DNA from 3 places in the Serratia proteamaculans genome. Region 3 is predicted to be linked to each of the others. Evidence: predicted binding sites of a transcription regulator. Region 3 holds the regulator's gene; each other region holds the start of a gene.
The links. Region 3 encodes PhoB, which activates phosphate uptake and scavenging genes when phosphate is short. Its sites were predicted from a motif close to CTGTCATAAAACTGNCNNAT; they were not measured.

Region 1 (7,283 bases), 4.2 Mb from region 3:
AAACCAAACCTGAGTCGAAGCAGAAGTGGATGGTGCAGTGTGGCTCATTCCGCGCAACCGATCAGGCGGAGTCCGTGCGTGCGCGTCTGGCGTTTGAAGGTATTGAAAGCCGTATCACCGCCGGCGGTGGCTGGAACCGTGTGGTGCTCGGCCCTTACAGCAGCCGGGCTGCTGCGGACAAAACCCTGTCGCGCCTGAAGGGCGTAGGCATGTCAAGTTGCATTCCCCTCTCCGTTGGGGGTTGAAAAGCGTCAATCCCCCCCCATCTATACTCTCAATATGCCTCGTAGTGTCTGTGCAAGCAGATACTGCGAGGGCTTCTTTCCGTCTTCAACGAGGGTCTGCTCGTGACAACAATTGTAAGCGTACGCCGCAACGGCCAGGTAGTGATCGGTGGCGATGGCCAGGCTACCTTGGGCAATACGGTAATGAAGGGCAACGTGAAGAAAGTGCGTCGCCTGTATAACGATAAAGTGATTGCCGGTTTTGCCGGTGGTACCGCGGATGCCTTCACGCTGTTTGAGCTGTTCGAGCGCAAGCTGGAAATGCATCAGGGTCACCTGGTGAAAGCGGCCGTTGAATTAGCAAAAGACTGGCGTACCGACCGCATGCTGCGCAAGCTTGAAGCGCTGCTGGCGGTAGCGGATGAAAACTCCTCGCTGATCATCACCGGTAACGGTGACGTGATCCAGCCTGAAAATGATTTGATTGCGATTGGCTCCGGCGGTCCGTACGCCCAGGCAGCCGCCCGCGCGATGTTGGAAAATACCGAGCTGAGCGCCCGCGAAATTGTTGATAAGTCCCTCAACATCGCCGGTGACATCTGTATTTACACCAACCATTTCCACACCATTGAAGAATTGCCTTCCAAAGCGTAAGGATCGAATACTATGTCTGAAATGACCCCGCGCGAGATCGTCAGCGAACTGGACAGCTACATCATTGGCCAGAACAAAGCCAAACGTGCCGTTGCCATTGCCCTGCGTAACCGCTGGCGCCGGATGCAGCTCAACGAGATGCTGCGTCATGAAGTCACGCCAAAGAACATTCTGATGATCGGCCCGACCGGTGTCGGTAAAACCGAAATCGCCCGTCGCCTGGCAAAACTGGCCAATGCGCCGTTCATCAAGGTTGAAGCCACCAAGTTCACCGAAGTGGGCTACGTCGGGAAAGAAGTGGATTCCATCATCCGCGATCTGACCGATGCCGCGATCAAAATGGTGCGTCTGCAGTCCATCGACAAGAACCGTACCCGCGCCGAAGAGCTGGCAGAAGAGCGCATCCTTGACGCATTGCTGCCTCCGGCCAAGAACAACTGGGGCCAGGCGGAAGAGCATCAGGAGCCGTCCGCGGCACGCCAGGCATTCCGCAAGAAACTGCGTGAAGGCCAGTTGGACGACAAAGAAATCGAGATCGATCTGGCTGCTGCGCCGATGGGCGTAGAAATCATGGCGCCTCCAGGCATGGAAGAGATGACCAACCAGCTGCAGTCGATGTTCCAGAACCTCGGCGGCCAGAAGCAGAAACCACGCAAGCTGAAGATCAAAGAAGCCTTCAAACTGCTGGTGGAAGAAGAAGCGGCCAAGCTGGTGAACCCGGAAGAGCTGAAAGAACAGGCGATCGAAGCGGTTGAACAGCACGGCATCGTGTTTATCGACGAGATCGACAAAATCTGTAAGCGCGGCGGCCAAAGCTCCGGCCCGGACGTCTCTCGCGAAGGCGTGCAGCGCGACCTGCTGCCGCTGGTGGAAGGCTGTACCGTTTCCACCAAGCACGGCATGGTGAAAACCGATCACATTCTGTTTATCGCTTCCGGCGCATTCCAGACCGCCAGCCCGTCAGACTTGATCCCTGAGCTGCAGGGCCGCTTGCCGATCCGCGTTGAGTTGCAGGCGCTGACCACCGAAGATTTCGAGCGTATTCTGACCGAGCCAAGCGCTTCGCTGACCGAGCAGTACAAAGCGCTGATGGGCACCGAAGGCGTCAATATTGAGTTCACCGCCGAAGGTATCCGTCGTATCGCTGAAGCCGCATGGCAGGTTAACGAAAGCACCGAAAATATCGGCGCGCGTCGTTTGCACACCGTGCTTGAGCGTCTGATGGAAGATATTTCCTATGATGCGAGTGAAATTAACGGTCAATCCATTACAATTGATGCGGATTACGTACGTAATCATCTGGATGAACTGGTAGCGGATGAAGATTTGAGTCGTTTTATCCTATAATCGCTCAATCATGTCCAGTCAGTCATCTGTGGGAGGCATTATGCCTCCCACAATTATTTCTAACGGACGCAGCCACTAACTCTGAAGCGAAAAATGAGCTCATCAACTACCACCTCCCCGGCCAGAGCCTGGCTTGAAAGTTTACGACCGCGCACCCTGCCGCTGGCCTTTGCCTCGATCGTCGTCGGTTCTGCCATTGCCGCCTGGCAAGGTAGCCTGAAGCCTGGCGTGGCACTGCTGGCACTGCTGACGGCCGGCCTGCTGCAAATTCTCTCCAACCTGGCGAACGACTATGGCGATGCGGTAAAAGGCAGCGACAAAGAAGACCGTATCGGGCCGCTACGTGGCATGCAAAAAGGCATGATCACCCAGGCGCAGATGAAACGTGCGCTGATAGTGACGGTGGTGTTGATCACTCTGGCTGGCTGTTCACTGATCGCCGTAGCCTGTGAACAACCCAGCGACGTGGTGGGCTTCCTGGTGCTGGGCGGGCTTTCTATCGTCGCCGCCATTACCTATACCGTGGGCAACAAACCCTATGGTTATTTAGGCCTGGGTGATATTTCGGTGCTGGTATTTTTCGGCTGGCTAAGCGTGGCAGGCACCTTCTACCTGCAAACCCACACCTTTGACAGCATCGTGATGCTGCCGGCCACCGCCTGCGGCCTGCTGGCTGCTGCCGTGCTCAATATCAATAATCTGCGCGATATCGAAAGCGACCGTGCCAACGGCAAGAATACCCTGGCAGTCCGACTTGGGCCGCAGAAGGCACGTTATTACCACGTGTTGCTGCTGATCGGTGCGGTGGCGTGCTTTACGCTGTTCACGCTGCTTAACCTGCATAGCCTGTGGGGCTGGCTGTTTGTCTTGGCCATCCCGTTGCTGGTCCGCCATGGCTTGCGCGTGTTGCGCGATCCGACCCCTGCCGGCATGCGACCTATGCTGGAACATATGGTTAAGGCGGCGTTGCTGGCCAATGTGTTGTTCGCTATTGGCGTGGTGCTCAGTTAGCCATCGAACTGATGATTTTGCCAACAGGGCGAATAAAGGGATATACTGGTTATTCCAGCGGCAAACAGACGTAAAATCCTATGAAATACGATACTTCCGAACTTTGCGACATCTATCACGAAGAGGTGAACGTAGTTGAGCCTCTATTCTCCAATTTTGGCGGGCGTACTTCATTTGGCGGGCAAATCACTACGGTGAAATGCTTTGAGGATAACGGCCTGTTATTCGAGTTGCTTGAAGAAAACGGCCGCGGTCGCGTCCTGGTGATTGACGGTGGCGGCTCGGTACGTCGTGCCCTGATCAACGCAGAACTGGCGCGTCTGGCAACCCAGAACGAATGGGAAGGCATCGTGGTTTACGGTGCGGTTCGTCAGGTAGACGATCTGGAAGAGTTGGACATCGGCATTCAGGCGATGGCGGCCATTCCGGTGGGTGCCGCCAGTGAGAGCATTGGCGAAAGTGACATCCGCGTTAACTTCGGCGGTGTGACGTTCTTCTCCGGCGATCATCTGTATGCTGACAATACCGGTATTATCCTGTCCGAGGATCCACTCGATATCGAGTAATCTTCAGATATGAAAAAGGGCGCCTTGGGCGCCCTTTTCGATCGTGCAATCCGGAATCAGACTTCTTCCATTTTGCCCAACAGCGCACGCAGGCGGTCTTGCCATACGTGCTGCTCTTCTTTCAGTTGCTGGTTCTCACGTACCAGCGATTCGTGGTTGCCGGAGGCAGCCTGAACTTCCTGTGAAAGAGTGTTGTTTTTGTCTTTCAGCTCTTCAATTTCCATCTGCAGCAGGGTGATGGTATCGATCGCCTGCTGAACTTTTGATTCCAATTTCTCAAATACTTCAAATGACATTCTTCAGTCCCCTCATGATAGCAAGGCGTACATCTATAGGTAACGGCCGCAACTCAGGTTGCAACTGCTGCGAATATGCATCGCGCCAAGTGACACACGCTTTTATTGAAAATAACGCGCCTGTCTCGATAAAACGCTTCTTTCGATAAAAACGATTGTAAGTAGCCTGTCCCCGACTGTCTAGCAACATCCGGCTCAACGCGCAGTCTGTTGCAATTTTCCTGCCGTCACCATCAGCAAAAACTGAAAATACCCAGGGTGCGTAAATTGATTTGTTAACGAACGGTGGCTGGAACACTGGTCAGATCACAGTTTTATGGTGCAGAAAGAACACAAAACGACGCGAATTCGCTCAATTTTATGACTCAGCACACACATTTTGATTTCGCTATTTCTCGTTTATGTTCGTTAACGATAAATTTACATCACGTCCTCAATTAATAATTGGACGAGATGAAAAAAACTGTACCCATAGGCCGGGTTGATGCACACCCTGAGCCTATAAACCCACAACCGCCGTTTTGCAGGACAACAACATTATGAGCCAAACCACCAGTCCGACCCTAAAAGGCCAATGTATCGCTGAGTTCCTCGGCACCGGCCTGTTGATATTTTTTGGCGTAGGCTGCGTTGCCGCGCTGAAACTGGCTGGCGCCAGCTTCGGTCAATGGGAAATCAGTATCATTTGGGGCCTGGGCGTTGCCATGGCCATCTACCTGACCGCTGCCATCTCCGGTGCGCATCTCAACCCGGCGGTGACCATCGCGCTGTGGTTGTTTGCCTGCTTTGACGGACGCAAAGTACTGCCTTACATCGTCGCACAGATCGCCGGAGCCTTCTGCGCAGCAGCGCTGGTCTACGGGTTGTATTACAACCTGTTCTTCGACTTTGAAGCGGTCAACCATATGGTGCGCGGCAGCGACGAAAGCCTGGCCCTGGCCGGTATCTTCTCCACCTACCCTAATGCACACATCTCCGTTGGCCAGGCTTTCCTGGTTGAAACGGTGATTACCGCGATCCTGATGTGCCTGATCCTGGCGCTGACCGATGACGGTAACGGTATTCCACGCGGCCCGCTGGCACCGCTGTTAATCGGTATTCTGATTGCCGTGATCGGCGCCTCTATGGGACCATTGACCGGCTTTGCGCTGAACCCGGCCCGTGACTTCGGCCCGAAAATGTTCGCTTATCTGGCTGGCTGGGGCAAAGTGGCCTTCACCGGTGCGCGTGATATTCCGTACTTCCTGGTGCCTATCTTTGGCCCAATCATCGGTGCCTGCCTGGGTGCCTTTGGCTACCGCATGCTCATTGGCCGCAATCTGCCGTGTGATGTCTGTGTAGACGAAGAGCAACCCGCCGCCAAGGCTCAGCAGCGTAAAGCGTGATTGGCACAGTTTTAAAACGGTTAACAACAGCAGGACTAAAATCATGACTGTAGAAAAAAAATACATTGTCGCTCTCGACCAGGGAACTACCAGTTCACGTGCCGTAGTGCTAGACCACGATGCCAATATTGTTGCGGTGTCGCAGCGTGAATTCACGCAGATTTACCCGAAAGCCGGCTGGGTTGAGCATGATCCGATGGAGATCTGGTCGTCACAAAGCTCCACGCTGGTGGAAGTGCTGGCAAAAGCCGACATCAATTCCGATCAGATCGCCGGTATCGGCATCACCAACCAGCGCGAAACCACCATCGTCTGGGAAAAAGAGACCGGCAAACCGATCTATAACGCCATCGTCTGGCAATGCCGCCGCACCGCCGACATCTGTGAAAAACTCAAACGCGATGGCATGGAAGAGTACATTCGTCACAACACCGGTCTGGTGGTTGACCCGTACTTCTCCGGCACCAAGGTAAAATGGATCCTCGATCACGTTGAAGGCGCCCGTGAACGCGCCAAACGCGGTGAGCTGCTGTTCGGTACTGTCGACACCTGGCTGGTGTGGAAAATGACCCAAGGGCGGGTGCATGTGACCGATTACACCAACGCCTCACGTACCATGATGTTCAACATCCATGAGCTGGACTGGGATGAACGCATGCTGGAAGCGCTGGATATCCCGCGCGCCATGCTGCCAAAAGTCCGTTCGTCTTCTGAAGTGTACGGCCAGACCAACATCGGGGGTAAAGGCGGTACGCGTATTCCTATCGCCGGTATCGCCGGTGACCAGCAGGCGGCGCTGTACGGCCAACTGTGCGTTCAACCGGGCATGGCGAAAAACACCTACGGCACCGGCTGCTTCCTGCTGATGAACACCGGCAAAGAAGCGGTACGTTCTAACCACGGCCTGCTGACCACTATCGCCTGCGGCCCACGCGGCGAAGTGAACTACGCGCTGGAAGGAGCGGTCTTCATTGGCGGCGCCTCCATTCAGTGGCTACGCGATGAGCTGAAACTGATCAGCGATGCGGCCGACTCCGAATACTTCGCCACCAAGGTGAAAGACAGCAACGGCGTGTACGTGGTACCGGCCTTCACCGGTCTGGGCGCACCTTACTGGGACCCGTATGCCCGTGGCGCCATCTTCGGCCTGACCCGCGGCGCGAACAGCAACCACATCATTCGTGCCACGCTGGAATCCATTGCCTACCAGACGCGCGACGTGCTGGATGCCATGCAAGCCGACTCCAACACTCGCCTGCAATCGCTGCGTGTGGACGGTGGCGCGGTCGCTAACAACTTCCTGATGCAGTTCCAGTCTGACATCCTCGGTACTCGTGTAGAGCGTCCTGAGGTGCGTGAGTCGACGGCACTGGGTGCCGCATTCCTGGCAGGCCTGGCTATCGGCTACTGGAATGACCTGGATGAAGTGAAGAGCAAAGCGGTCATCGAGCGTGAGTTCCGCCCAAGCATTGAAACCACCGAGCGTAACTTCCGTTACAGCGGTTGGAAAAAAGCGGTTGCCCGCGCACAAGCCTGGGAAGAGCACGACTAACGCTTGTTTGCCCGGTTAACCCCCATCATGCGCTGCCTCCGGGCGGCGCATTTTTTTGCCCCGTCCCCGCCGCCGCGTGCTGTGATAAACTTTGCCGATATTTTCTTCCTTTCTCACAGACAGGTTTTGCCATGAAACGTGAATTAGCCATCGAATTTTCCCGCGTTACCGAAGCCGCCGCGCTGGCGGGCTATAAATGGCTGGGACGCGGCGACAAGAACGCCGCCGACGGCGCTGCGGTCAACGCA
Region 2 (7,283 bases), 2.4 Mb from region 3:
AGCCATCGCCGATGGACGCACGGTCAGTCAGTTACCGCAGTTGGTATTAACGGTCACTGATGAAATGCCGGCGGTGGTGCGCGAAGCCCTGCCATTGCTCGGTGAGGGGAGTGAAGTACAAGCCTATGCGCTAGCCAAATCGGTCTATGGCTCGCTGCCGTTGCCGCGTGGGGTAGAGGCGTTCACCGTGCTGAGTTACGATCTGAAAGGATTAACCCCGCCACGTCCGGCCAAGAAATGACCGGCAGTTGCAGCGGGGCTACCCGTCAGCGGAAAGGTGGCTCGTTAAAGGTACGCAGCTTGCGGGAGTGCAAACGATCGCCTTCTGCACGCAGCAGATCGATCGCGCAGATACCGATCTGCAGGTGCTCCGAGATTGCGCCTTCATAGAAGCGGTTGGCCTGGCCGGGCAGTTTGATTTCGCCGTGCAGCGGCTTGTCGGACACGCACAGCAACGTGCCGTAAGGCACCCGGAACCGATAACCCTGAGCGGCGATGGTGGCACTTTCCATGTCTACCGCCACGGCGCGGCTAAGGTTAAAGCGCAGTGCCGAAGCCGAGTAACGCAGCTCCCAGTTGCGGTCGTCGGTGGTGACCACGGTGCCGGTACGCAGGCGCTGTTTGACCTCTTCGCCCGGCATGCCGCTGACCATTTTGGTGGCGTCATACAGCGCGCGCTGTACTTCGGCAATGCTGGGGATTGGGATGTCCGGTGGCAGTACCGAATCCAGCACGTGATCGTCGCGCAGGTAGGCGTGGGCCAGCACATAGTCGCCAATCGACTGGCTTTCACGCAGGCCGCCACAGTGGCCAATCATCAGCCAGGCGCTGGGGCGCAATACCGCCAGATGGTCGCAGATGGTTTTGGCGTTAGACGGACCGACACCGATATTGATCAGGGTAATGCCCTGGCCGGTACGGGAAATCAGGTGGTAGGCCGGCATCTGGTGATTCTTCCAGGCCAGATCGGACACGGCCTGGTCCGGCGCGGTGGTTTCCGGCGTGATATAGATGCCACCGGCGCTGGACAACGCAATATAAGGGCTGGCCGGATCGGCTATCTCGGCGCAGGCCCAGCGGACAAACTCATCCACGTAGCGGGTGTAGTTGGTGAACAGCACGAACGGCTGGAAATGCTCCACCGGGGTGCCGGTGTAGTGCCGCAACCGCGCCAGTGAAAAATCGGCCCGCAATGCGTCGAAGTGTGAAAGCGGGAAAGTGCTGGTGGCGTTGAACAGACCGTCAGCGGTTTCGTCACCAATTTGCGCCAATTCGGTGGTAGGGAAATGCTGCGCCAGACTGGCACTCATCGAACGATCCAGCATCAGATTGGAACCGTCGATCACGTATGGGAAGGGGATTTCCTGTTGTGATGGCCGCACTTCAATATGTGCATCATATTCCCCCGCCAACAGGGTCAATTGTTCGGTCAGATAGTGCCGAAACAGCTGTGGTCGGGTAATGGTGGTGGTGTAGCAGCCGGTATGGGTGAAGCGGCCGAAGGCGCGGGTCTTGGTCTGACCGGTCGATTTGCCATCCCAACTGACTCGCAGTTCAGGGTAAACAAACAGCCCTGCGGCACGGGTCTGCGCGTCGGGTAGCCCGCCGTGACTGATAAAATCCCCAACCGCCTGGCGCAGCGCTTCAACCGAGGCTTCATACAGCGCTTCCAGTTGTTCAATCGCCTGAGCGGGGGTGAGGCCGGTGCCGGATTGCTGACTGCTCATACTCTCTCCTGGGTTCTCCCGGCTCTGCGGCGGGAGGCATGCGGATGCCGATATCAATTCACAGCAACAGGTTAGCTGAAGATGGGCGCAAAAGCTTTGCAGAAATAGAACCGGAGGAAAGAAAACGCAGCGTTCAAATCTGCGCCCGGTAGATTTGCTGTTGGGGGCGAATAAATTCGCCCCCAACAAGGAGATGATCAGGAAGCGGGGGCGGCCTGTTCGACCTTCAGCGAGACCAGGCCAATACCCAGTTTTTTCGGTATAAAGCCCCCGCTGGCACCTTCCTGCGGCTCGGTCGGTGCCGGTGGCGTGATGCTGATGTTCTGCGCACCGCCGGGGTTGTCGAAGCGCAGGGTCACGGTGGTGTCCTGCTCAGTGAGCGTCACAAACTGCTCCTGATCCCCAACGCGTACCGAGATCGGCTCACCGACATTTTTGCCGTAAGCGCGTGCGCGCAGCACCAGATCGAAGGCGGATGGCAGTGGGTCAACGTAGTCAATGTTCACCGTCGGAGCCAGATTGGCGTCTGACCAGCGGCCCCAATCCTCGATGCTGGAAACGCCGGTGATGGCCTTCACCTGTTCCGGCATCCCCGGCAGCATAAAGGCGATGGCATCCGCGTGATATTTAACCGCGCTGTCGTCCACTTTCAGCCGCTCGACGGCCTGTTGGTAAGCGGCAACGCTGTCCGCTTCTGGCGCAGTAAAGTTGACCTTGCCGCGATAACTGCCCGCTTTGGCCTGCACAATCTGCGGTGGGGCGGCCAGATTGCCGGAGGCGACGCAGGTTTCGGTGCTTAGCGCCAGTTCCGGTGCCCACACCCGACCGATTTCATAGCACTTGTCGACCCAGACAAATTTTTCACCTGCTCCCAGACCGGCCAGCTGTTTCTTCAGCGGCGTGGACAGGTAGACGTTAAACATTGGCTCAATTTTGTTGTCCGTTACCTTCAGGATAAACGGCACCTTAAAGGTGATGCCAGAGAAGCTAAAACGGCTGCCCTGGTCGTCCAGACTAAAGTTGCTAATGCTGTTGGGGAAGCCCCATTGCTTCACCACCGCCGGTTTCCAGGCGTTGATCTTTTCATCAATATTCAGGAACACGGTGGCCAGCGTTGGGCTGGACAGGCTGCTGCGGCCGAGGCCGATGTAGTTATCGCCGCCCATCACATCCAGCACCGTGGCACCGTTGTCCAGCGTACTGCGCTTTTCGTTATGCAGCGCGGTCTGCGGGTGGGTGCCATCAATGATAAAGAACAGGTTGCGGCGTTTCTGTTTGGTCAGAATGTCATAGGCGGTGTTGTTCATCGCCAGATGATCTGAGGACACCACGATGACGGTGTTTTTGAAGTAGTCGGATGCTTTGATTTTGTCGATCAGCGCCGCAATGTGCTGCTGGCTGCAGGCCACCGCGCTCAGCGAACGGTTTTCCTTGTTCTGCCAACTGAACGACTTTTTGCTGCAACTGGCGGAGATGAAACCGTCCGGATGGTGGGTGTCGACGGTCAGTGCAAACAGCGAGAACTTTTTATCCTGTTTCGACAGCTCGACAAACTTGTCGAACACCAGATCCAGCACGGTATCGTCGTACCAGCCCCAGTCATTCTTGTAGCCAGGGTCGCTGACCTGCCCGCGCAATTCCTTGAAGCCGTAAGCATGATCAAAACCGTGCGATTTCAGGAAGGTGTCCTTACCGGCAAAGGCCAGTTCGGCACCCTGATAGAAGTAGTTGTCGTAACCGGCGGATTTCAGCACGTCACCCAGGCAGACGTTTTCCGGATAAAAGGTGGACACCGCGCTGGAGGCGTTGCCATCAAAGGGGGCAAACAGTGGGATACCGCACTGTGAAGACACCATTCCGGCAATGGTATAGCCGGTGCCCGGCAACTGCTGGGTGTTGCTGAAGTCGATGCTGTTTTCACGGTGCTGATTCAGTTCATCGGCCAGGCCGGGGAAAACATCCTCATCCAGGTAGGTTCTTTCCAGGCTTTCGGCGTAGATATACACCAGGTTCGGCGCCTTACCCTGTACGCTTTTCTTCGGGGCTTTGTAGTAGGTATCAAAGTCGGCGGTGTCGCCGCTAATCTGGCTTCTGACCAGCAGGGAAATATCCTGAAAGGCCGGGGTGGTGCCGACGGAAAACAGCGCCAGCAGTACGGCAAGCACGCTATATACCACGCTGCTGCTTTTGGCCTTGCGGCGCACCAGGCTCCAGGTCAGCACGGAGAAGATCAACGCCAATACCGCCAACAGCCCAATAAACGGCAGCAGATATTTGCCGACGCCGGCGCCCTTCAGGCTGCTGGTGAGGGTGTAGAGCACCGCATCGGTAATGCCGTCGCCGGTAAAGTAGTTACTGGCGATCAGCACCACGTTGAGGATCAGATAGCTGCCCAGCAGCGTCAGCAGGGCGGCCAGCCACCAGCGGTTAGCGGCGGCCCGGGTCCGGTAGATGAGAATTGAGGCTAAAAAAAGTGCAAACGAAATTAATGCTGAAACCATCCACCGTACCCTGTCTGATTAAAAAGAAAATCTTAACTGCCCTGAGAAACGCGGCTGAACCGCGCACAGCGCGAAAGAGGAAGGGTATAGCGCATTGACCGCGACAGGGTCAATGCGTGTTTGCAGCGGCCCGGTGCGGCGGGGGGCGATTGGTCATTTTTGTGACAATACTGTGACACCAGTCACGTCTCCAGGGGGAGCCACGGTTAAATGTTGCTCAGCCGATATTGGGCTATAACATTAATGGGACGCGTTGAAGAGGCGCGGTGACTCATTATTAAGGAGATAACCATGGACCCTATTCCCGCAGCCGTACTTGCTGACCTGGCCCCACAGGGTGTCCTGCGCGCGGCGATCAATCTTGGCAATCCGGTTTTGGCGCAGACGGGGCCGGATGGCGAACCGCAGGGCGTGTCCGTGGTTTTAGCCAGCGCATTGGCGCATGAACTGGGCGTGGCATTGGAGTTGGTGACTTACGACGCGGCGGGCAAGGTTTTCGCCGCGTTGGCAACCTCGGCCTGGGATGTGGCCTTTATGGCTATCGAGCCGGTGCGGGCGGAACAAATCGCTTTCAGCGCGCCTTATGTGATCATTGAAGGCACTTATTTGCTGGCACAGGCGTCACCCTGGCAGCAGGTGGCCGAGTTGGATCGGCCTGAGGTGCGCATCGCGGTGGGCAAGGGCGCGGCCTATGACCTGTATTTGTCGCGCACCTTAAAGCATGCGCAGTTGGTGCGAGCAGAGACCTCCGCCGAGGCGATAACCCTGTTTCTGGAGCAGGGCCTGGATGCCGTAGCAGGTGTGCGTCAACCCTTGCTGGCCGCCGCAGCGGCAAATCCGGCTTACCGGGTGCTGGCCGGGCACTTCACCGCGATCCACCAGGCGATGGCAGTGCCGCGAGAAAAAACAGCCGGGGCGGCCTATGTGCGCGAATTTGTGGAGCGGTGCAAGGCGAACGGACTGGTGCAGCAGGCCCTGCAGCGCAGCGGCCAGGGGGATGTGACCCTGGCCCCCTCTGCCTGATAGTGCAAAATATACCTTCTCCCAGGGGAGAAGGTTAGGGGAGGGGAAACAGGCAATGCGAGCCCTTAGTGCAGCTCCACCGCATACTGCTCTACCGGGGTGATTTTCTTGATCAGCTTATTGTCGAACAGGAATTGTTCGTAGGCCTGATAGCGCGCTTTATCCAGCCTGGCCGGATCGCGGGCGAACAATGGCAGGCTGGCTTGCCAGGCCTGTTTGTTCAGCTCGGTATTCAGTTCCGGGTGGGCCTTGGCGAAGGCCAGCCAGCTTTCCTGCGGGTGGGCCTGCAGGTAGTCGTTGCCTTTTTTCAGTGCCACGAGGAATTTTTTGATTTTCGGCTCGGTCACCGCGTCGCGATTGGCGACAATAATCAGCTCGTCGTAAGCCGGAACCCCGTAGTCTTCCACGTTAAACACCACCGGATCCTTGCCCTGCAGCTTGAGTTCCAGCGCTTCAATATTGCGATAACCGCCAATCACCGCATCAACCTGGCCTGCCATCAGGGCGCTGGTCAGTTGGAAATTAACGTTGATCAACTTGCCGTCGTCAGGCTTGAGGTGTTCATGTTTGAACATGGTTGCCAACGTGGCCTGTTCGATACCGCTGACCGAGTAGCCGATTTTTTTGCCCTTAAGACCCGCCGGGGTGGTGATACTTTTATCCAGCGTAATCACGGTATTCAGCGGTGAATTAATCAGGGTGCCTACGCGCACCAACGGCAGGCCCTGATCGGCGAAGAAATGCAGCTGTGGCTGATAGGTGATCGCCAGATCGGCCTGTTTTGCCGCCACTAGCCGCGGTGGCAGCGCCGGATCGGAAGGCGGCACGATCTTGACGTCCAGCCCTTCGGCCTTGAAGGCACCGATCTGCTCGGCCACCATAATCGGCGCGTGGTCAGGGTTGATATACCAGTCGAGCACCAGCGTCAGTTTTTCAGCGGCGGTGGCTTGCCCGGCCAGCGTGGTGCTGAGCATCAGGCCGCACAGGGTATTTTTAATCAAGGTGGATCCCTTATTTTCAGTCATGTTCCGGCGCCCAGTTGATCAGGCGCAGCAGCAGCGCGTCCACCGTCACCCAAAGCAAGACGGTCATCAGCACCAGAATAAACAACGCGGCGAAACAGACGTCGGTCTGCATGCGCGCGTTGGCGTTAAGCATCACGTAACCCAGCCCCTCCGCCGAGCCCACCCATTCACCGATAATCGCGCCAATCGGGGCGACTGCAGCGGCCATCCGCAGCCCGGAACCAAAGGCCGGCAGCGCCGCCATCAGCCGCACGTGCCGCAGTTGGGCCCAGGGGGAGGCGCGCAGGGTGCGGGCCAGATCGAGATAATCGTTATTGACCCGGCGCAGCCCATCGAAGAAGGCCGAGGTGACCGGGAAGAAGATCACCAGCACCGCCATCACCACCTTGGCGCTCATGCCAAAGCCAAACCACAGCACCAGCAGGGGGGCCAGCGCAAACACCGGTATCGCCTGGCTGGTCAGCACCAGGGGCATCAGCCAGCGTTGTAGCCGTGGGGAATAAATCATGCACAGCGCCAGCACGGCACCGAGTAACACCCCGGCCAGCAGGCCGCAGGCGATCTCGGCGGCGGTGATCAGCGTGTGATAAGCGAGGTAGGCCCGGTCATTCCACAGCGCCTGCGCTACCGCAGAGGGGGACGGCAGCAAAAAGGCGGGAATATCGCCCAAAGTGACCAGCCCCCACAGCAGTAACAGGCCGGCAAACACCGTCAGGCTGCGGCGCATCCGTGACAGGCGGCTTTCTACCTGCGGTGTCATCCGGCGGCCCTCACCAGTTGCAGCAGTAACTCACTCTGGCTTTTCAGCAGTTGAGGATCGTCCGGTGCGCGCGGCGGCAGACCTTCGATAATATGGCTATCGTCGATACCGGCGGGGTGGCGGGACAGCACCAGCAGGCGATGACTAAGGCGGCAGGCCTCCATCGGGTCATGGGTAATCAGCAACACGGTATGCTGCGCCAGCAGGTCGGCGGCCAGCGTCTGGATCATGGCGCGGGTTATGGTGT
Region 3 (7,283 bases):
TTGTCCTGATGCACCAGCACCACCAGCGCATCCACCGCAACCGGTACTGCCAGCGGTGCATAGCCATAACGGTGTTCGAAAGCCGACACCTCCGCCGCTTTCATCGGGCGGCTCATGGGGCCAAGCTGCGCGGCACCTGCCGCCAATGCGGTAGGCGCGGTCGAGGAACCTGCGGCCTGGATCTGCAAATTAACGTTGGGGTAATGCTGACTGAAGTCCTGCGCCCACAGCGCCATCAGATTGGCCAGCGTATCGGAACCGACGCTCGACAGGTTGCCGGACAGCATGCCATCCGGCTGCGCTAACGCGCCACGGCTCGCCAGCAGCGCCAGGCAAAGCAACAGCCCTCGGGTCATTCGGTTCATACCAGCCTCTCCGCGTTAATTTTTCACCGCATTCTCTGACAAAGCTGCGGGAACAATCAACCGGTTAGGCAAGGTAAAGATGAATCGGGTGCCGATGCCCTGCTCACTGAGGATCTCCAGCCGCGCGTCGTGGTGGCTGAGAGCATGCTTGACGATCGCCAGCCCCAACCCACTGCCGCCGGTCTGGCGTGAACGGGCCTTGTCGACGCGATAGAAGCGTTCGGTCAGGCGCGGAATATGCTCGGCAGCGATGCCCGGCCCATTATCACTGACCTGGAACTGCGCTCCATTTGGCGTCTGCTGCCAGCTCACCTCAATATTGGTGCCGTTCGGCGTATGATTGACGGCGTTATACACCAGGTTTGATACCGCACTGCGCAGTTGGTCGTCGTTACCGAAGACCTTGAGCTGCTCGTTCACCCGGAAAGTAATCTCATGGTTGCCCCCGCTCAGCGACTGAGCTTCGCGTTGCAGCACCCGTAGCATCAGCGGGATATCGACCCGTTCGTTCATTTCGACATTAGGCGCTGCCTCAATCCGCGACAGCGTCAGCAACTGCTTGACCAGCCCGTCCATTCGTCGGGTCTGCTCCTGCATGGTGCCCAGCGCCTTGCCGCGCAGCGAGCCATCCAGCTCTTCGTCGCTCATCATCTCCAGATAGCCCTGCAACACCGTCAACGGAGTGCGAAGCTCGTGGCTGACGTTAGCGAAGAAGTTGCGTCGCGCACCTTCCAGTTGGCGCATCTGGGTGACATCACGCGCCACCATCAGCAACTGCCCTTCGGAATAAGGCATCACACGAAATTCGACGTAATGTTCATTGTTCAACTGCAAGGTTAACGGCCGGGAGAACTCCTGCTGTTGCAGATAGTGGCTGAACTCCGGGTAACGCAGCAGGTTAAGGATGTGCTGACCATTGTCTTCCGGCCAGCGGAAACCCAACAGATGCTGCGCCAAACCGTTACACCAGAAGATATTGCCTTCGACGGTGGTCATCACCACCGCATCGGGCAGCGATTCCGCCCCGCTGCGGAAACGTTTGATCAACAGCGCCAGCTCACGACGCCGGCGACGGTTGCGCTGCTGCATCTGGTACAGGCCGTAAAACAGCGGTTCCCAGCTCCAGCGGCCAGGGGGGGGCGTCATGCTGCGATCGACCCATAGCCAGTGGGAAAGTTTGAGTTGGTTGTAGAAATTCCATACCAGCGCCGCCAGCACGGAGGCCAGCAGCAGCCAGGGCAGATAGCCGAAAATCAGCCCCAGCAGTAAGGCAGGCAGGCAGAAAAGGGCCAGCTCCAGGGCCAGCCTCTTCCAGGATAGACGTTCTAGCACGGCATATTCTCCAGCGCGGCGCGATCAGTAGCGCGTTGAGAATCGGTAGCCGGTGCCCCGAACGGTTTGAACCATTTTGTCATGACCACTGGTCTCTAACGCCTTACGGAGTCGACGGATATGCACGTCAACGGTGCGGTCTTCCACATAAACGTTAGTGCCCCAGACGTGATTAAGCAACTGCTCGCGGCTATAAACACGCTCAGGATGGGTCATAAAGAAGTGCAGTAATTTGAACTCGGTCGGCCCCATATCCAGCGCCTGTTCGTTGGCCATCACCCGGTGTGAAGAAGGATCCAGGCTCAGCCCTTGCATTTCAATCACTTCTTCCACCGCCATCGGTGAAATACGGCGCATGACCGCCTTGATGCGTGCCACCAGTTCCTTTGGCGAGAAGGGTTTGGTGATGTAATCATCCGCCCCGACTTCCAGACCACGTACCCGGTCTTCTTCTTCACCGCGGGCAGTCAGCATCATCACCGGAATATCTCGGGTCAGCGCTTCACGCTTCATATGTTTGATAAACTGAATGCCGGAGCCTCCGGGTAACATCCAGTCGAGCAACACTAAATCAGGGAACGGCTCAGACAGGCGCGTCACTGCGCTGTCATAATCCTCAGCTTCCAACGGTTGGTAACCATTCTGTTCCAACACAAAGCACACCATCTCACGGATCGGCGCTTCGTCTTCCACCACCAGTATGCGTCTTGCCATCGTCAATCCTGCCAATGTGTTAGCGATCACAGTTGATTGCGGTCGCCATTATGCGTCAGTTTTGTGACAGATTTATGAAATAAATAGCCATGAAAAAACCTGCCTGTTGTAGGCAGTAAGCATAGCGATTATTTCTAGTCACGCAGAAACATCATATTCCCTTTATAATCCCTGCCATTACTCTATCGCCCTGGGAGTGTCATGCGCCTGATCCACACCTCTGACTGGCATCTTGGCCAGTATTTTTTCACCAAAAGCCGCGCCGCCGAACATCAGGCTTTTCTGCGCTGGTTGATCGAGCAGATCGAACAACAGCAGGTGGATGCGCTGATCGTCGCCGGGGATCTGTTCGATACCGGCTCGCCGCCAAGTTATGCCCGCGAGCTGTATAACCGTTTTGTAGTCGAGCTGCAGCGCACCGGCTGCCAATTGGTGGTGTTGGGCGGCAATCACGACTCTGTGGCAACCTTAAATGAATCGCGTGAATTGCTTTCCTGCCTGAATACCACCGTGATTGCCAACGCACAGAGCGAAACCGAACAGCAAATCCTGGTGCTGAATCAGCGCGACGGCCAGCCGGGCGCGGTGCTGTGCGCCATCCCGTTCCTGCGCCCGCGCGATTTGCTCACCAGCCGCGCCGGAGAATCCGGGGTACAAAAACAGCAGGCGCTGCAAGAGGCCATCGCCGACCATTATCAAACGCTGTATCAGGCGGCCTGTGCACGCCGTGACGCGCTGGGCTTGCCCCTGCCGATTGTTGCCACCGGCCACCTGACCACCGTAGGCGTCACCACCTCCGACTCGGTGCGCGATATCTATATTGGTACGCTGGACGCCTTTCCGGCGCAGGCCTTCCCACCGGCCGACTACATCGCGCTGGGGCATATTCACCGTGCACAAAACGTCGCCAAATCCGAACATATTCGCTACAGCGGCTCGCCGATCCCCCTCAGTTTTGACGAGTTGGGCAAGGCCAAAAGCGTGTTTATGGTGGATTTCAGCGCGGGTGCCCTGCAACAGGTCAGCACGCTGGAGATCCCCAGCTTCCAGCCCATGCAGCTTATCAAGGGCGATTTGGCGCAGATCGAGCAACAATTGCAGCAGTTCGCCGATTATCAGGGTGAATTACCGGTGTGGCTGGATATCGAAGTGGCAACGCAGGATTACCTTAGCGACATTCAGCGCCGCATCCAGCTCCTGGCCGATCAGCTGCCGGTAGAAGTGGTGCTGTTGCGCCGCAGCAAAGAACAACGCCGCCAGGCGATTGAACAGCAGGACAAAGAAACGCTAAACGAACTGAGTGTTAATGAGGTGTTCGAACGGCGGCTGGCGCAGGAGCCTGAAATGGCTGAAGAACGTCGGCAACGAATGAGCCAAATGTTCCAGCAGGTGGTCGCGGCCGTTCAGCATAACGACCAGGAGCCGAGCCAATGAAAATTCTCAGCCTGAGATTAAAGAACCTCAATTCATTGCAGGGCGAATGGAAGATCGACTTCACCGCCGAACCCTTTGCCAGTAATGGGTTGTTCGCCATCACCGGGCCCACCGGCGCGGGCAAAACTACCCTGCTGGACGCCATCTGTCTGGCGCTGTACCACCAAACGCCGCGCCTTAACGTTACGCCAAGCCAAAACGAGCTGATGACGCGCCACACCGCCGAATCGCTGGCTGAGGTCGAATTTGAAGTTAAAGGCGTCGGCTACCGTGCTTTCTGGAGCCAACGACGCGCCAAAAACGCCCCGGACGGCAATTTGCAGGCACCAAAGGTCGAACTGGCGCTGCGTGAAGACGGCAAGATCCTGGCAGACAAAGTGCGCGACAAGCTGGATATGACCGCCGCGATCACCGGCTTGGATTTCGGCCGCTTTACCAAATCGATGATGCTGTCCCAGGGGCAGTTCGCCGCCTTCCTCAATGCCGACGCCAACGATCGCGCCGAACTGCTGGAAGAGCTGACCGGTACCGAGATCTACGGCCAGCTTTCCGAGCGGGTTTTCGAACAGCATAAGCAGGCCAAGGCCGACCTGGATGCACTGCACCAACGTGCCAGCGGCATTGAACTGCTGAATGACGAACAGCGTCAGCAACTGGAAAATCAGTTGGTTGAACTGGGGACGCAGGAAAATACCCTTAGCGGACAGACCCGCCAGCAGCAGCAGGCGCTGAACTGGTTACAGCAGTGGCAACAGACGCAGCACAAGCAGCAGGAATACCAACGCCAACTGAACGCGGCACAGCAGGAACAGGCCGCGGCCGAACCGCAACTGCAGCAGTTAGCGCGCAGCGAACCTGCAGAAAAACTGCGACCGCTGCTTAACGAACGTAACCGCTGCCGCCACGATCAACAGGCGCTGCAACAACAGATCGCACAGTTGACGCAGCAGCAGGCGCAACAGCTTGCCCAGATGGCGCCGTTGCAACAGGCGGTAGAACAAGCGCGCGCGCAACTGCAGGCGCATGTTGAATACCAGCAGACTCAGCAGCGTGTGATCGACGAGCAAGTGGTTCCGCTGGATAACCAGATCGCCCAGTGGCAAAAAACGCAGGCCGAACTGCAACAGGCCTGCACTAACGCCATCCAGCAATACGCACTGCAAAAAGCGGAGCTGGAAAAGCTCGAGCTTCAGCGAGCCCAGTTAACCGTACAGGCCGGACAGCATCAGGAAAAGCTTAACGGCCTCACCGCCGCGCTGGCAACGCAGCAACAGCGGCAAAATGCGCTGGAAGCCCAGTCCCCGCTGGCGGCGCTGCGTCAGCGTCAGACCGAATTGGCCGAGCTGCGTCCGGTGCGCCAGCAGTTATTCGCCCTCTCCTCGCTGTCTCAACAGATTGCCAAACGGCTGGAGCAGCAGTGGCAAGAGTTAAACGTCGGCCAAAACGAGCTAACTCAGTTAGAGCCACAATTGGAACTGGCTCGTCAACAATATAAACAACAAAAAGCCCATCAAGCCGACGTTGAAAAAACAGAAGAGCTGGAAAAACGGATCGTGGGGTTGGAAGCCGACCGAGCGCGTCTGCAACCCGGTGAGCCTTGCCCGTTGTGCGGCTCAAATGCGCATCCGGCAGTTGAGCAATACCAAGCGGTAAAGCTGTCAGAAACCTCACAGCGTCTGGAAGAAATGAAAATCCAGACCGAAGCATTACAAAAGAAAGGCGTCGAATTACGGGCACGCTACGATAGCCTGCAACAACAGCAACAGCGCCAACAGCAACTCATCGCGCAAGACGAGCAGCAGCTGGCCGCACACCTGCAGCAGTGGCAAACACTCAGCACACCGCTGGCGTTTGATTTTGCCCTGCAGGATGCCGAACGTCTGAGCCAGTGGCTGAACGCCTGCGACAGTGAAGAACGTCTGGGTCAGGCCGCTCTGCTGCAACACGAGCAGGCGTCGCACGCCGTACAACAGGCCAAGGACCAATTGGCCGCACTGCAAACACAGCAGCAGCAGGCGCAACAAGACAAGGCGCGGCTGGACGAGCGTTTCACCCTGCTGGAGAGAAACCACACCGAAGCCCAGTTGCAACAGCAGCGCTTGCAGCAGCAGTGGCAGGAGGGTGAACAAGCCCTTGGTGAGCAACGTGCGCAGCGACTGGCCCTGTTTGGTGAACAGCAAATCACGCAGGTGCGCGAACAGTTGCGCACCCGCCAGACGGCCTGTGAGCAGGCCAGCCAGCAGGCTGCCGAACAATGGCAGAAAGCCCAGGAACAACGCGATCGTCTGAGCGGCCAGTTGGCCGTACTACAGCAGCAACTGCTGCAACAGGCCGAGCGGTTGCAGCAGGCAGAGCGAGAGTGGCTACAGGCGCTGGCCGCCAGTGAATTCAGCGACGAGGCCGCCTTTAGCGCCGCGCTGTTGGATGACCACCAGCGCCAGCAATTGCAACAGCGTAAAGAGCAGTTGCAACAGCATCAGGTTGAAGCCAGCGCCCTGCTGGCCCAGGCCACAGATAGCCTGCAGCAGCACCAACAACAGCGCCCTGAAGGGCTGGATGAGAGTCAGGTCGATCCCCAGACCCTGAGCCAGAGTCTGGAAGCGCTGGCACAGCAGTTAAAAACCCTGCAGCTACGCCAGGGTGAGGTGCGCAATCAGTTAGAAAGCGATGCCGCACGCCGCATCAATCAGCAGTCGCTGTTTGAGCAAATCAGTCAAAGCCAGAGCCAGTACGACGACTGGAGCTATCTCAACCAGCTCATCGGCTCCAAAGAGGGGGACAAATTCCGCAAGTTTGCCCAGGGGCTGACGCTCGATCATCTGGTGTATCTGGCAAATAACCAGCTTGGGCGGCTGCATGGGCGTTACCTGCTGCAACGCAAAACCAGCGACGCGCTGGAGCTGCAGGTGGTGGACACCTGGCAGGCGGATGCGCTGCGCGATACCCGCACCCTGTCCGGCGGTGAAAGCTTCCTGGTGAGCCTGGCGCTGGCATTGGCGCTGTCCGATCTGGTCAGCCACAAGACCAGCATCGACTCGCTGTTCCTCGACGAAGGCTTTGGCACGCTGGATGCAGAAACCCTGGATACCGCGCTGGACGCGCTCGACAGCCTGAACGCCTCCGGGAAAACCATTGGCGTAATCAGCCATGTTGAAGCCATGAAAGAACGCATTCCGGTGCAGATTAAGGTGAAAAAGGTTAACGGTCTCGGCATCAGCCGGCTGGAGCCGCAGTTCCGCCTGGAATAATGCTGCACTGACTAAGAAATGTGACCGCGGCGGCAGTCCCCGGCTAAAAGCATTGAGCCAACGCTAGCAAGGGTTATGATGCGGCTGATAACAGGATTGTTACTGTATACCCGTCGCCTTTCAAGCCGCAGCGTTGTTACCTGCACTCGCTCACCCCAGTTACTTACTCAAGTAAGCGCCTGGGGATGAG

Region 1: a site for PhoB is predicted at 4,402-4,421, ahead of QOT07_RS24475 (MIP/aquaporin family protein). Genes of this name have one in related genera too.
Region 2: a site for PhoB is predicted at 4,377-4,396, ahead of opgB (phosphatidylglycerol--membrane-oligosaccharide glycerophosphotransferase). Genes of this name have one in related genera too.

What each region holds. Positions count from the first base shown of each region.
Region 1 covers NZ_OX461105.1:5,259,976-5,267,258, forward strand. The annotation lists gene ftsN (cell division protein FtsN) at 1-245, shown strand, start outside; gene hslV (ATP-dependent protease subunit HslV) at 348-878, shown strand; gene hslU (ATP-dependent protease ATPase subunit HslU) at 891-2,225, shown strand; gene QOT07_RS24460 (1,4-dihydroxy-2-naphthoate polyprenyltransferase) at 2,319-3,236, shown strand; gene rraA (ribonuclease E activity regulator RraA) at 3,317-3,802, shown strand; gene zapB (septal ring assembly protein ZapB) at 3,859-4,098, opposite strand; gene QOT07_RS24475 (MIP/aquaporin family protein) at 4,638-5,483, shown strand; gene glpK (glycerol kinase GlpK) at 5,527-7,035, shown strand; gene glpX (class II fructose-bisphosphatase) at 7,167-7,283, shown strand, end outside.
Region 2 covers NZ_OX461105.1:3,482,763-3,490,045, reverse strand. The annotation lists gene QOT07_RS16305 (FKBP-type peptidyl-prolyl cis-trans isomerase N-terminal domain-containing protein) at 1-241, shown strand, start outside; gene QOT07_RS16300 (AMP nucleosidase) at 267-1,727, opposite strand; gene opgB (phosphatidylglycerol--membrane-oligosaccharide glycerophosphotransferase) at 1,925-4,228, opposite strand; gene QOT07_RS16290 (transporter substrate-binding domain-containing protein) at 4,520-5,251, shown strand; gene QOT07_RS16285 (ABC transporter substrate-binding protein) at 5,317-6,252, opposite strand; gene QOT07_RS16280 (ABC transporter permease) at 6,269-7,036, opposite strand; gene QOT07_RS16275 (ABC transporter ATP-binding protein) at 7,033-7,283, opposite strand, start outside.
Region 3 covers NZ_OX461105.1:1,071,065-1,078,347, reverse strand. The annotation lists gene QOT07_RS05005 (PstS family phosphate ABC transporter substrate-binding protein) at 1-365, opposite strand, end outside; gene phoR (phosphate regulon sensor histidine kinase PhoR) at 381-1,697, opposite strand; gene phoB (phosphate response regulator transcription factor PhoB) at 1,722-2,411, opposite strand; gene sbcD (exonuclease subunit SbcD) at 2,613-3,845, shown strand; gene sbcC (exonuclease subunit SbcC) at 3,842-7,093, shown strand.